DNA from 2 places in the Lysinibacillus sp. F12 genome. Region 1 is predicted to be linked to the other one. Evidence: riboswitches for the same ligand, from Rfam matches in the RefSeq annotation. Region 1 holds a riboswitch; the other holds the start of a gene.
The links. Region 1 has a riboswitch for cobalamin ahead of AC3CH7_RS22015 (ABC transporter substrate-binding protein). Riboswitches for the same ligand answer to the same signal wherever they lie in the genome.

Region 1 (5,287 bases):
TGAGTTGCAGCAATTAAAAGACTATCTGTAGCAGTACCAGTAGCAATAGTTCCACTACGCTCATCACGAATATTTTCTGATTGCAGAGCCTTCGTTTTCGCCTCCGTAGCTGTCATCATAGCTTGAAAAAATGCTTCCTCTGATAAACAGCCATTTATAATTACCCATGTGTTAATAGTACCAATATATGGCTGATCTTGCCTTTCATGCACACGGGATACATCTACTGCATTGCCTACTCCAGCAGTAACAGCTACTATTACACTGCCAAATGGTGCAGCCCATTCATTGATCGCCACAAGGGCTGTTGGCACTGCCGTCAGCATGACAACTGTATTCGTGGGTGAAAAATGACCTTTTTGCAAAAATTCATTAACTTCTCTTTTTACATCACTGATCACATAGTCACCAGGTACAGAGCGGTTTAACAAGCAATTATGCCATCCTATACCGGGGTTATGGACAGCAGATGATACCGTTTTTAAAGGAATCTCTGATTGAAGTTGTATAAATTGTTCTGTTATTTTAAAATGTTCTTTTTTTATTACAGCTCGCTGTTGATGGTCGCTTGCAGCAGGCATCATTGTAATTTGTGGTTTAGGAATTTCTGGATGAGCATAAGTAGCTACTCGTGCTTGGTAAATTTCTTCTATTTGTGAAGCAATTAATACTTCATGTGGTGCCCCAAAAGCTCTCATTTGTCCACTCTCCATGAGCAATAATTCATCACAATAGAGAGAGGCTAAATTCATATCGTGTAATACCATCACTACTGTTAATCCACACTCGACTGCTTCCTTCCGAACCATATCTAAAATTTGACGTTGATGGGCAATGTCTAAATGATTTGTCGGCTCATCTAGCAGTAAAATTTCCGCAGTTTGAGCAAGGGCCTGTGCAACAAAAACTCTTTGCTGTTCGCCTCCCGATAAAAATTCCATAGGTGTATGCTCATAACGTTTTATACCTGTTTGCAGCATTGCATGTTGAACCGCTTGTTCATCTTGCTCAGACCAACTTGAAAAAAAGCCCGTTTGATGTGGATAACGTCCAAGCGAAATAGTCTCTCTTACACTGTTTGAGAAAGCATTCGCATGAAGCTGTGGTAAAACAGCCATTTTTTTTGCTAAAGCACGGGCATTGTAGGACAGAATGTTTTGTCCATCAATAGAAATTGTGCCCTCAACAGCTGGTAGAATACCACTCATTACCTTTAATAATGTGGATTTCCCACTACCATTTGGCCCTAATATGCCAAGAATTTTTCCTTTCTCAACCGTAAAGCTTATATCCTTGACGATTGGTACGTCTTCATAACCACCTGATAGATGTTCAACAAAAATCACGCCCGCACCCCCTTGCTTCTCCGTTGTTTATAAAAAATATAGGAAAAAACAGGCGCTCCAATAAATGCAGTAATGACACCAATGGGCAGTTCCCTTGGCAGGATGATTGTTCTTGCGACTAAATCACAAATTATAAGTAATGTTGCACCATTAAAAAATGATAATGGCAGTAAATGACGGTGATCAGAACCCCAAATCATTCTTGTCATATGTGGTACAACCAACCCTACAAAGCCAATTGTGCCTGAAACAGCTACCGCTGCTCCAGTCAGCATAGAACCACCTACTAAAATCAAATACTTACTACGTTTTACATTGACACCTAAATGCTTCGCTCTTTCTTCCCCATATAATAAAACATTAAGCTCACGTCTCTGCGTCCACAGCATAAGGGAACCCACAATAACGAATGGGATAATCATTTGAACATACGGCCAACCACGCATAGATACAGAACCCAGTAGCCAGCCGATTACTTGGCGTAGCTCCTCTCCCGATAAGGCAATCATTAACGAGATTAACGACCCTAAAAATGAACTAAAGATAACGCCCGTTAAAATAAGGGTTTCCATCTTTAGCGAACGGTCTACTATTCTAGCAAAGCTCATAACTACAACCATTGTAATGATTGCGCCTATCATGCTAAAGGTAGGTAAGGCATACAAGCCTACAACAGGTATCGAAATATTAAAAAAAATTGTCATGACTGCACCGACAGAAGCACCGGATGAAATACCTAATGTATATGGATCTGCTAGCGGATTTTTTAGCAAGCCCTGGAAAGCTGCTCCCGCAATAGCGAGAGCAGCCCCTACTAGCCCTGCTAAAAGCACACGAGGCAAGCGAATTTTCCAAAAGATATTGGCAGCCGTTTCATCAACTGACTGATTCCACAGCACTTCTATCGGAATATGAACAGAGCCTATAGCTACGCCACACCAAATGCTAATGATAAAAAGCGTACATGTTAATACATAGGCTGTTACTACTTTTTTCACTTAAATACCTCAGGGTAGATGGCTTTTGCTAACTCCTCAAGACCATCCGCTAAACGCGGTCCTTGACGGCTTGTTGTGCTTTCATCTACTTGCACAATGGCATTATTTTTCACTGCATTTATTGTATCGAAACCAGCACGCTTTGGTATTTTTGTTAAAATATCAGGTACATAGCTATATGTCACCACGATGACATCTGGATTTTTTGTGATAATTTGTTCTGCACTAATTTCATACCAATTATCACCATCTGCTGCTACATTTTTTGCATGAATCATCTCCAGCATTGCGTTCATAAATGTGCCTTGACCAGCTGTATAAATATTAGGTTCGTCAGAGGCCTCTACAAAAACATTCTTAGGTTCAACGTCTTTCACTTTCTCCTGTACTGCTTCTACTTTCGCCTTCATGTCAGCAATGATGTTTTCAGCCTCTGGTAATTTCCCTGTGGCACGACCAAGCTGTTCAATCGTTGTATAGGTTTCATTAAAATTCTGGGCATTTTTTACAACAAATACTTTCACGCCCGCCGATTCAAGCTGTGCAATGGCTGATTCTGAAAGAGACATGCTAGATTCATGTGCAAAAACGATGTCTGGCTTTAAGGCAATAATTTGTTCAATATTGTACTCCATGCCACCAACCTTATCCTTTTCAGCTACCTCTGGTGGATAATCGTCATTGTCTGTAACCCCGACTATTTCATCCTTTAAACCTAGGCCAAATAATATCTCTGTATTACTTGGAATAAGTGACACTATTTTCTCAGGAGGGGCCTCTAGAGTCATCTCCTTTCCAATAGCATCCGTTATAGTTATTGGAAATGTTGCCTCTTCCACCTTAGACGTTTCTTGTTGTGTTTGCTCCTCTGTAGCTGCGGACTTGTCATTTTTCGCCTCTTGTCCACAAGCTGCTAGCAACCCTATCGTTAAAAATGCCGATACTCCTATTTTCCAAAATTTCTTCATGTGAATCCTCCTTCGTAGATTTGTGCGTTCATGTGTTAGAAGTGTTCTTCCATCAAAATAAGACCCCTCATCTTCGAATGATGAGGGGTCAAAATCGCACCAAAAAACTGATACAAAATCCACCATCCTATCCTCGTAGGCTGTCATGTCTATGCTATAAAGGCAGGTCTCCTGGCTTGTGCTCATTACGTTTTTTCAAGCCTTCCCGAAATTTTCAGTGGCATTATTTGAAAAAACTCACACTTACAGTGGCGGGACCGCATCGGAATTACACCGATTTCCCTTTTCACTTTACATAAGTAAAGAACCTTTATAATATTCAGTTGAATTATATTATACATGAAATTAAAAGAAGTCGCCTCTATATCAAGGCGACTCCAAAGGTTGTTAGACAATTTCATCAAAATACTGTACGGTTTTCATCGAAGCACCAATCGGTCGTAATGACCAAGTTTGCTCTAAATAAACATCCGCAAGTTTTTCATATTTCCCACCAAATTTTTGTGCCCATTCAACTGCGATGACACTTTCATATAAATGAGCCATTTTTTGGGCAACATCCTTTGCTTCAAACGTTTTTGTAGCTTCATCGAGAGCACTAAAAATTTGTAATGTTGCCGATAGTTTAGTTAATTGCTCTTGAACGATTTTCACTAATGAATGGTCTGTTAATACTTCTAATCGCTCGCTCATCTCTTGAACAAACAATTCATGTGCTCTGTATTTATCCACTAAGCGAATAAGCTCCAACGCTAGTATATTAGCCGTACCCTCCCATACAGTCAACACTTGCGCATCCCTTAGTAAGCGTGGTGTTACAAAGTCTTCAATATAGCCATTCCCGCCATGTAGCTCAATTGCTTCACTTGCATAATGAACTGCCTGCTCTGCCGTTTCCTTTTTCATAATGGCAATATATAAACGATTCATTATGATGTCTTGTTCTGTCCCCTGACCACTTGTCACTTTGTCGTATAATTGAATAAGATCAAAAATCGTGGCTACTTCAACATGCAGCTTAGCAGCATATTTACCCAATGTATCCTGAATCATAGGGTACTGTGTTAAAGGTTTACCAAAGGCATATCGATTTGACACATAATGCTTCGCCTCCAAGAAGCCACGGCGCATAATACCAATGGATGCCACTGCATTACAAATTCTTGATAAATTAAGCGCCTCCAACATATAATAAATCCCTTTATTTGGATCACCAACTACATAGGCGAGTGCTCCATCAAACTCTACCTCACCAGATGGAACGGCTTTCACACCTAATTTATCTTTGAGTCGTCGAATACGAAGATGGTTAACCGATCCATCTTCATTTCGCCATGGAACTGCAAATAGAGTTAATCCTTTAGAGCCTGCTTGTGCACCATCTATTCGTGCCAACACCATTGCAACCCCACACATTCCAGCATTAGACGCGAAATACTTTTCACCATAGAGGCGGTACTCATTCCCTACAAGTTTTGCTTCTACTACATTTGCACCAACATCTGAGCCTCCTTGACGTTCTGTTAAAAATGTCGCCCCCTCATATAGCTCTAAATCGCCTGTTGCACAAACATGTGGTAAGAAACGCTGCTTAACTTCTTCCTCTGCATAATGGTCTAATAAATAGGCAGTGGCCATCGTTAATGTCACAGGGCAATAAAAACCGGGCTCTGCATGTGACAGTAAATAACCTTGCGCAAAGCTATAGACATAATTCCCCTTGTGACCTAGTTGGGGAATATCCTTATGCACATAACCAACAATACCCGTATTATATGTCTCTTCAATTGTTTTTTTGTAGCCGTCATTGACCCACACCTCTGAGACCTCTTCACCATAGGCATTATACCTTTGAAGGCGAGGCTCCCCTTGTCGATCGGTATGTTTCGCCCTCACGTCTATAGCGCCAGCACATAGCTCACCAAAGTCCGTCAATTCTCGATGCGCATAAGATGAAAATTCTTTACCCAACATC
Region 2 (5,287 bases), on a different contig from region 1:
CATGAATATTGTAGGAGACACTAAAAGAACCCCCAAAACCCATTTTTTCTGCTACCAGACCAGAAATTTTTTTATTAAGCTCAAGTCCTCCATAAGCTTCGGGTATTTCAATGGCCAGTAATCCAAGATCACCTGCTTTTTGGAACAATTGTCGGGTGATCTCATATTGTTGCTGTTCAATGGATGAGATATTCGGTGAGACATCCTGTTTAATGAAGAGCTCAGCAGTTTTTGCAATGAGCTCTTCTTCATCGTGGAAATCCTCAGGTGTAAAGATCGTCATGTTGTTTTTTAGTCGATCCATATAAGCCCTCCTTGAAAGAAAGTGGAGAAAAGCCATTTACCTCTCCTACTTTATTTCCTCCTTCGGTAAGATGGTTTTTGCTAATTCACTATCTAAATCCTCGAATTTATAATAGGAAATCGTTTCATACAATTCGCTTCTTGTTTGCATATCCTCAATTGCTTCTTGTTGTGTTCCAGTATTTTTTATTAATTCAAATACGCGCTCGTATGCTTTTGCTGCAACTCTCATAGATGTAACGGGATAAATGACCATCGAGTAACCCATTTTTTCAAATTCCTTAGCGGTATAATAAGGAGTTTGACCGAATTCAGTCATATTGGCTAATAAGGGGGCATCTAACTCATTGGCAAATTGTTTAAACTCTTTTTCAGTTTGTAATGCCTCTGGAAAAATAACATCTGCACCAGCAGTAACATATGCTTTGGCTCTTAGTATAGCCTGCTCTAAGCCTTCAACAGACCTTGCATCCGTGCGAGCAACAATCATTAATGTAGGGGCTATTTGTTTAATCATTTTTATTTTTTGAATCATTTCCTCCTTTGGAACAAGAGTTTTGCCATTTAAATGTCCACACTTTTTAGGAAGATTTTGGTCCTCTAGCTGTACGGCAGCAACCCCTGCCTCTAGCATTTCACGAGCAGTACGGGCAACATTTAATACGCCACCAAAGCCCGTATCAATGTCCACTAGCATCGGTAAATTTGTAGCCCGAATAATATCACTAGCACGCTGGGCTATCTCATTTGAATAAATCATCCCTAAGTCTGGTAAACCTCTACTCGCTGTATAAGCGGCACCAGAAAGATATAATGCCTCAAAGCCAACTTTTTTAGCCATCAAACCAGCCATTGCATCATGTACCCCTGGTATTTGCAAAATAGCTGAACGAGCGATATGAGCTTTAAATTGTTCAGCTAATTGTTTTTGTGTCTTTGCTTCTTGGACAATCCATGTCATTTTTAAATACCTCCTCTTTATTGCGTTCGGAATCCATCTAAATTAAATAAATAGATTAACAAATTCATGAACAGCAATTTGTTCAAGCAGCTCTTTATTTACACAAACATCGTTTATTTTATTGAGTTGTTTTTGAGCATAATGCGTACGAAGGTTTTGCTGGAATTTATCAATAATCTGAGGGAATGCTTCCTCACGGCGGAAACGATGTCCTAAAGGATATTCACACTCAATTAGCTCAGTTGATGTACCATCTTTGTAATAAACTTGAACAGCGTTCGCAATGGATCGTTTATCAGGGTCTAAATAGTCGATTGTATATTGGCCTTTTTCCACAACAACCATTTTATTACGCAAGTCATCGATTCGTGGATCTGCCGCCACCTCATCTTCATAGTGATTTGCGGTAATGTCACCATAAATAAGACCAATCGCTGTAATATATTGAAGGCAGTGATCTCGATCTGCAGGATTGTGAAGAGGCCCTTCTTTATCGATAATTCGCATGGCTGATTCATGTGTTGTAATTTCTATGCGGTCAATATCAGCTAGGCGATTTTTTACTTCAGCATGCAAATGAACGGCACATTCTGCAGCCGTTTGAGCATGAAACTCTGCAGGATATGAAACTTTAAAGAGGACATTTTCCATAACATAAGATGCAAGTGGTCTCGCAAGCTTTAATTCTTGCTTATGAAAGAGCACATCTTGGAATCCCCAGCCTGGTGCAGATAATGCAGTTGCATAGCCCATTTCCCCTTTCACAGCCATCATTGCTAGTTGTACGGCCCTGCTTGTAGCATCGCCAGCAGCCCATGATTTTCTTGATCCCGTATTAGGAGCATGTCGATAGGTTCTTAAACTTGAATTATCAATCCAAGCATTTGATAGAGCATTGACAATCTCTTGATGAGTGCCCCCTAAAGCCTTTGTAACAACAGCTGTTGTCGCTATTTTGACAAATAAAACGTGATCTAAGCCAACACGATTTAAGCTATTTTCGAGTGCAAGTATTCCTTGTATTTCATGGGCTTGAATCATCATTTCTAAAACATCTTTCATTTGGAGAGGCTCTTGCCCTTCTGCAACACGTACACGACTCAAATAATCAGCTACAGCTAAAATACCACCAAGATTATCAGAAGGATGCCCCCATTCTGCCGCCAACCATGTATCGTTATAATCCAACCAACGGATCATACAACCGATATTAAAGGCACCTTTAACTGGATCAAGGACATAGGATGTTCCTGGAATACGAGTACCATTTGGAACGACTGTACCTGGTACTACAGGACCTAGAAGTTTTGTACATTCAGGATATTGTAAAGCTAAAATGCCACAACCTAACGTATCCAATAAAACATATCGAGCCGTTTCGTAAGCTTCTTCGCTCGTAATCTTTGTGTTTAATACGTAATCCGCAATATCAATAAGAAGCTGGTCTGTCATCGTTTTTTCATTCGTTTTAATCATCTATATCTTCCTTTCAAGGTATGAATTTGATATACTAGTATGCTGATGGGCATTGGTCAGAATGTCCATCAGCTCTATGGCGAGTTGTTAAAACTTGATTATACCGACAATTCTTCAAGGTTATGACGCTCGCCTATATAATGAACACGAGGTCTAAATAATCGATTATTGTCATGTTGTTCGATCACATGTGCACATAAACCGATCGTTCGAGAGCCAAAGAAAATAGGCGTATATAATTCAATTGGTAAGCCCAGCATGTAGTACACGGGCGCAGCATAATAATCTAAATTTGGATACAAGCCTTTTTCCTCCACCATCACTTTTTCACCGGCTTCGCACATGTGATATAAGCAGTCATCCCCTTGCTCCAAGCATAGTTTATACAAAGCTTCTTTCATGATCTGCGCTCTTGGGTCCATTTTTTTCATATAGACACGATGGCCAAAGCCCATTATTTTATCTTTATTTTTGAGCTTGTTTTTCAGCATCGCTTCAAAGCCCTCCACAGTCTTAGCTTCAAGCAGCATATACATGACTGCCTCGTTCGCCCCACCATGCAAATTTCCTTTCAATGATGCGACAGCACCAGTTAGAGCACCATACAGATCGGATTGTGTGGAGGCAATAACACGAGCAGCAAAGGTCGAATTCGGCATTTCATGTTCACTATATAAAACAAGTGATTGGTCAAAAATTCCCTCTTCTAATGGTGTTGGTTTTCTTCCAGTAATCATGTAATAAAAATTAGCACTATAAGAAAGCTGACTATCCGGTTCTACAACATCTTGACCATTTAATACACGGTAGCTATTCGCAACGATGTTGGGCATTCCACCTAAAAGTCGATATGCTCGTGTTACATTCATTTCAGTCGAACGATCATGGATGTGCTGATCATACCCTGCTAACGCTGAAATTCCAGTTCGAAGGCCGTCCATCGCATGTGTCCCATTTGGTAATAAGTTGAAAATTTGAAAAAGCTCTTGTGGAACGTGATAGTTTTCTTTCAATTTATCCTGTACGTCAGCTTGTTGCTCAGTAGTTGGTAGGTTTCCGTGCAATAATAAATGGACAATATCTAAATAGGCGTATCGCTGAGATAGTTCAATCAAATCATAGCCACGTATAACAATTTGACTGCCTACTACGTCTAAGAAAGACAGTTTTGTTTCCGCAGCAATAACTCCATCAAGACCTGGTGAATACGTTAACTCCATAGATTACAACCCCTTTGTTTAATCATTCTTGTAAGCGTTACCATTCAAACTCGAAAGAACAACAAAAAAACAACTTCTATCCTTTAGAAGTTGTTAATCTACAAAAGTATGACAGAACAAAAAACAGTGAACTTACATCCATTCACAATCATCATACAGTAGCTAACACCTCCCTATCCTCGTAGGTCAATTGATGCTTATTTAGTGGCAGGTCTCCTGACTTATCATCAACGTTCCTATAACACCTTCCCGTTTTGAAGAACAAAACAGTGGTCTCGTTATGGAACTCCTACATACAGTTGCGGGACAGTGTTGGACTCACACCAACTTCCCTTTTAATCAAATGGAATCAAACCCATTTGAACCACCAAAATTTAGCATATTCAATTTGTCTTTTTACCTTAACATAGAGGTTTCCAAACAATCAATATAGGTAAAATTCAGAAAAGACTGATTATAAAAAGCTATTTTTCATTTTTGACGAACTATTCTGCATATTTAAGCATTATTTCGCTCAAAAAAAGATTGTTAATCAATCCCAATGGAGCTATATTTATGAAGCCTGCTTTAAAAAAGCGATTTGTTTTGCATTACGATGAAACGAGGAGTGACGGGATGGGCTATATAACTGAATTAAGAAAGCTTATCGGTAATAGACCAATTATAAGCGTTGGTTCGACAGTTCTTGTTGTTAATGATGATAAGAAAATACTCTTTCAACATCGTTCAGATACGTTGGATTGGGGATTACCTGGCGGTTCAATGGAAATAAACGAAACATTAGAGCAGGTTGCTGCTCGTGAACTTTATGAGGAAACTGGTCTCGTGGCTAAAGAGTTTGAGTTTATCGGTGTTTTTTCAGGACCTGATTATTACTACTGTTATCCGAATGGCGATGAAATCTATACAGTCATTCACCTTTATAGAGCTAAACATGTAAGGGGTGTATTGGAAATGAAGGATGGTGAGAGCTTAAGCCTCACTTATTTCAGTAAGGAAGAACTTCCGAATAATATGGAACAGAGGACGGTCGCTCTCTTAAACAACCTAGAGGGCAAAATATGGGGGTTCGAAAGCTCCTTTACGAAGCTTTCCAAATAACAATGTAAGAATTTTAATAAGGACTTTCTTCGCAAAGACATTTCAGATCATTCCAAACTAGTATTCTTGTGAATTCTTTCGCGAGGGTGACTGGGCAAAATCGCGTTGTATAGCTCAAGTGATGCGGAATGCTTAAATGGTTCACCTTTCATGATTTCCTCTACTAGCTGACCATTTTGCATGACGAGGATGCGATCTGAAATAAAGCGTGTAGCCTGTAAGTCAT

Region 2: another riboswitch for cobalamin. It lies ahead of mmgD (citrate synthase); the one in region 1 lies ahead of AC3CH7_RS22015 (ABC transporter substrate-binding protein).

Annotation. Positions count from the first base shown of each region.
Region 1 is NZ_JBYMLP010000007.1:78,601-83,887, reverse strand. It holds gene AC3CH7_RS22025 (adenosylcobinamide amidohydrolase) at 1-1,346, opposite strand, end outside; gene AC3CH7_RS22020 (FecCD family ABC transporter permease) at 1,343-2,344, opposite strand; gene AC3CH7_RS22015 (ABC transporter substrate-binding protein) at 2,341-3,312, opposite strand; cobalamin riboswitch at 3,457-3,639, opposite strand; gene AC3CH7_RS22010 (acyl-CoA dehydrogenase family protein) at 3,700-5,287, opposite strand, start outside.
Region 2 is NZ_JBYMLP010000002.1:236,334-241,620, forward strand. It holds gene AC3CH7_RS08175 (acyl-CoA dehydrogenase family protein) at 1-304, opposite strand, end outside; gene prpB (methylisocitrate lyase) at 350-1,264, opposite strand; gene AC3CH7_RS08185 (bifunctional 2-methylcitrate dehydratase/aconitate hydratase) at 1,307-2,740, opposite strand; gene mmgD (citrate synthase) at 2,839-3,960, opposite strand; cobalamin riboswitch at 4,150-4,344, opposite strand; gene AC3CH7_RS08195 (NUDIX hydrolase) at 4,576-5,061, shown strand; gene AC3CH7_RS08200 (ABC transporter ATP-binding protein) at 5,109-5,287, opposite strand, start outside.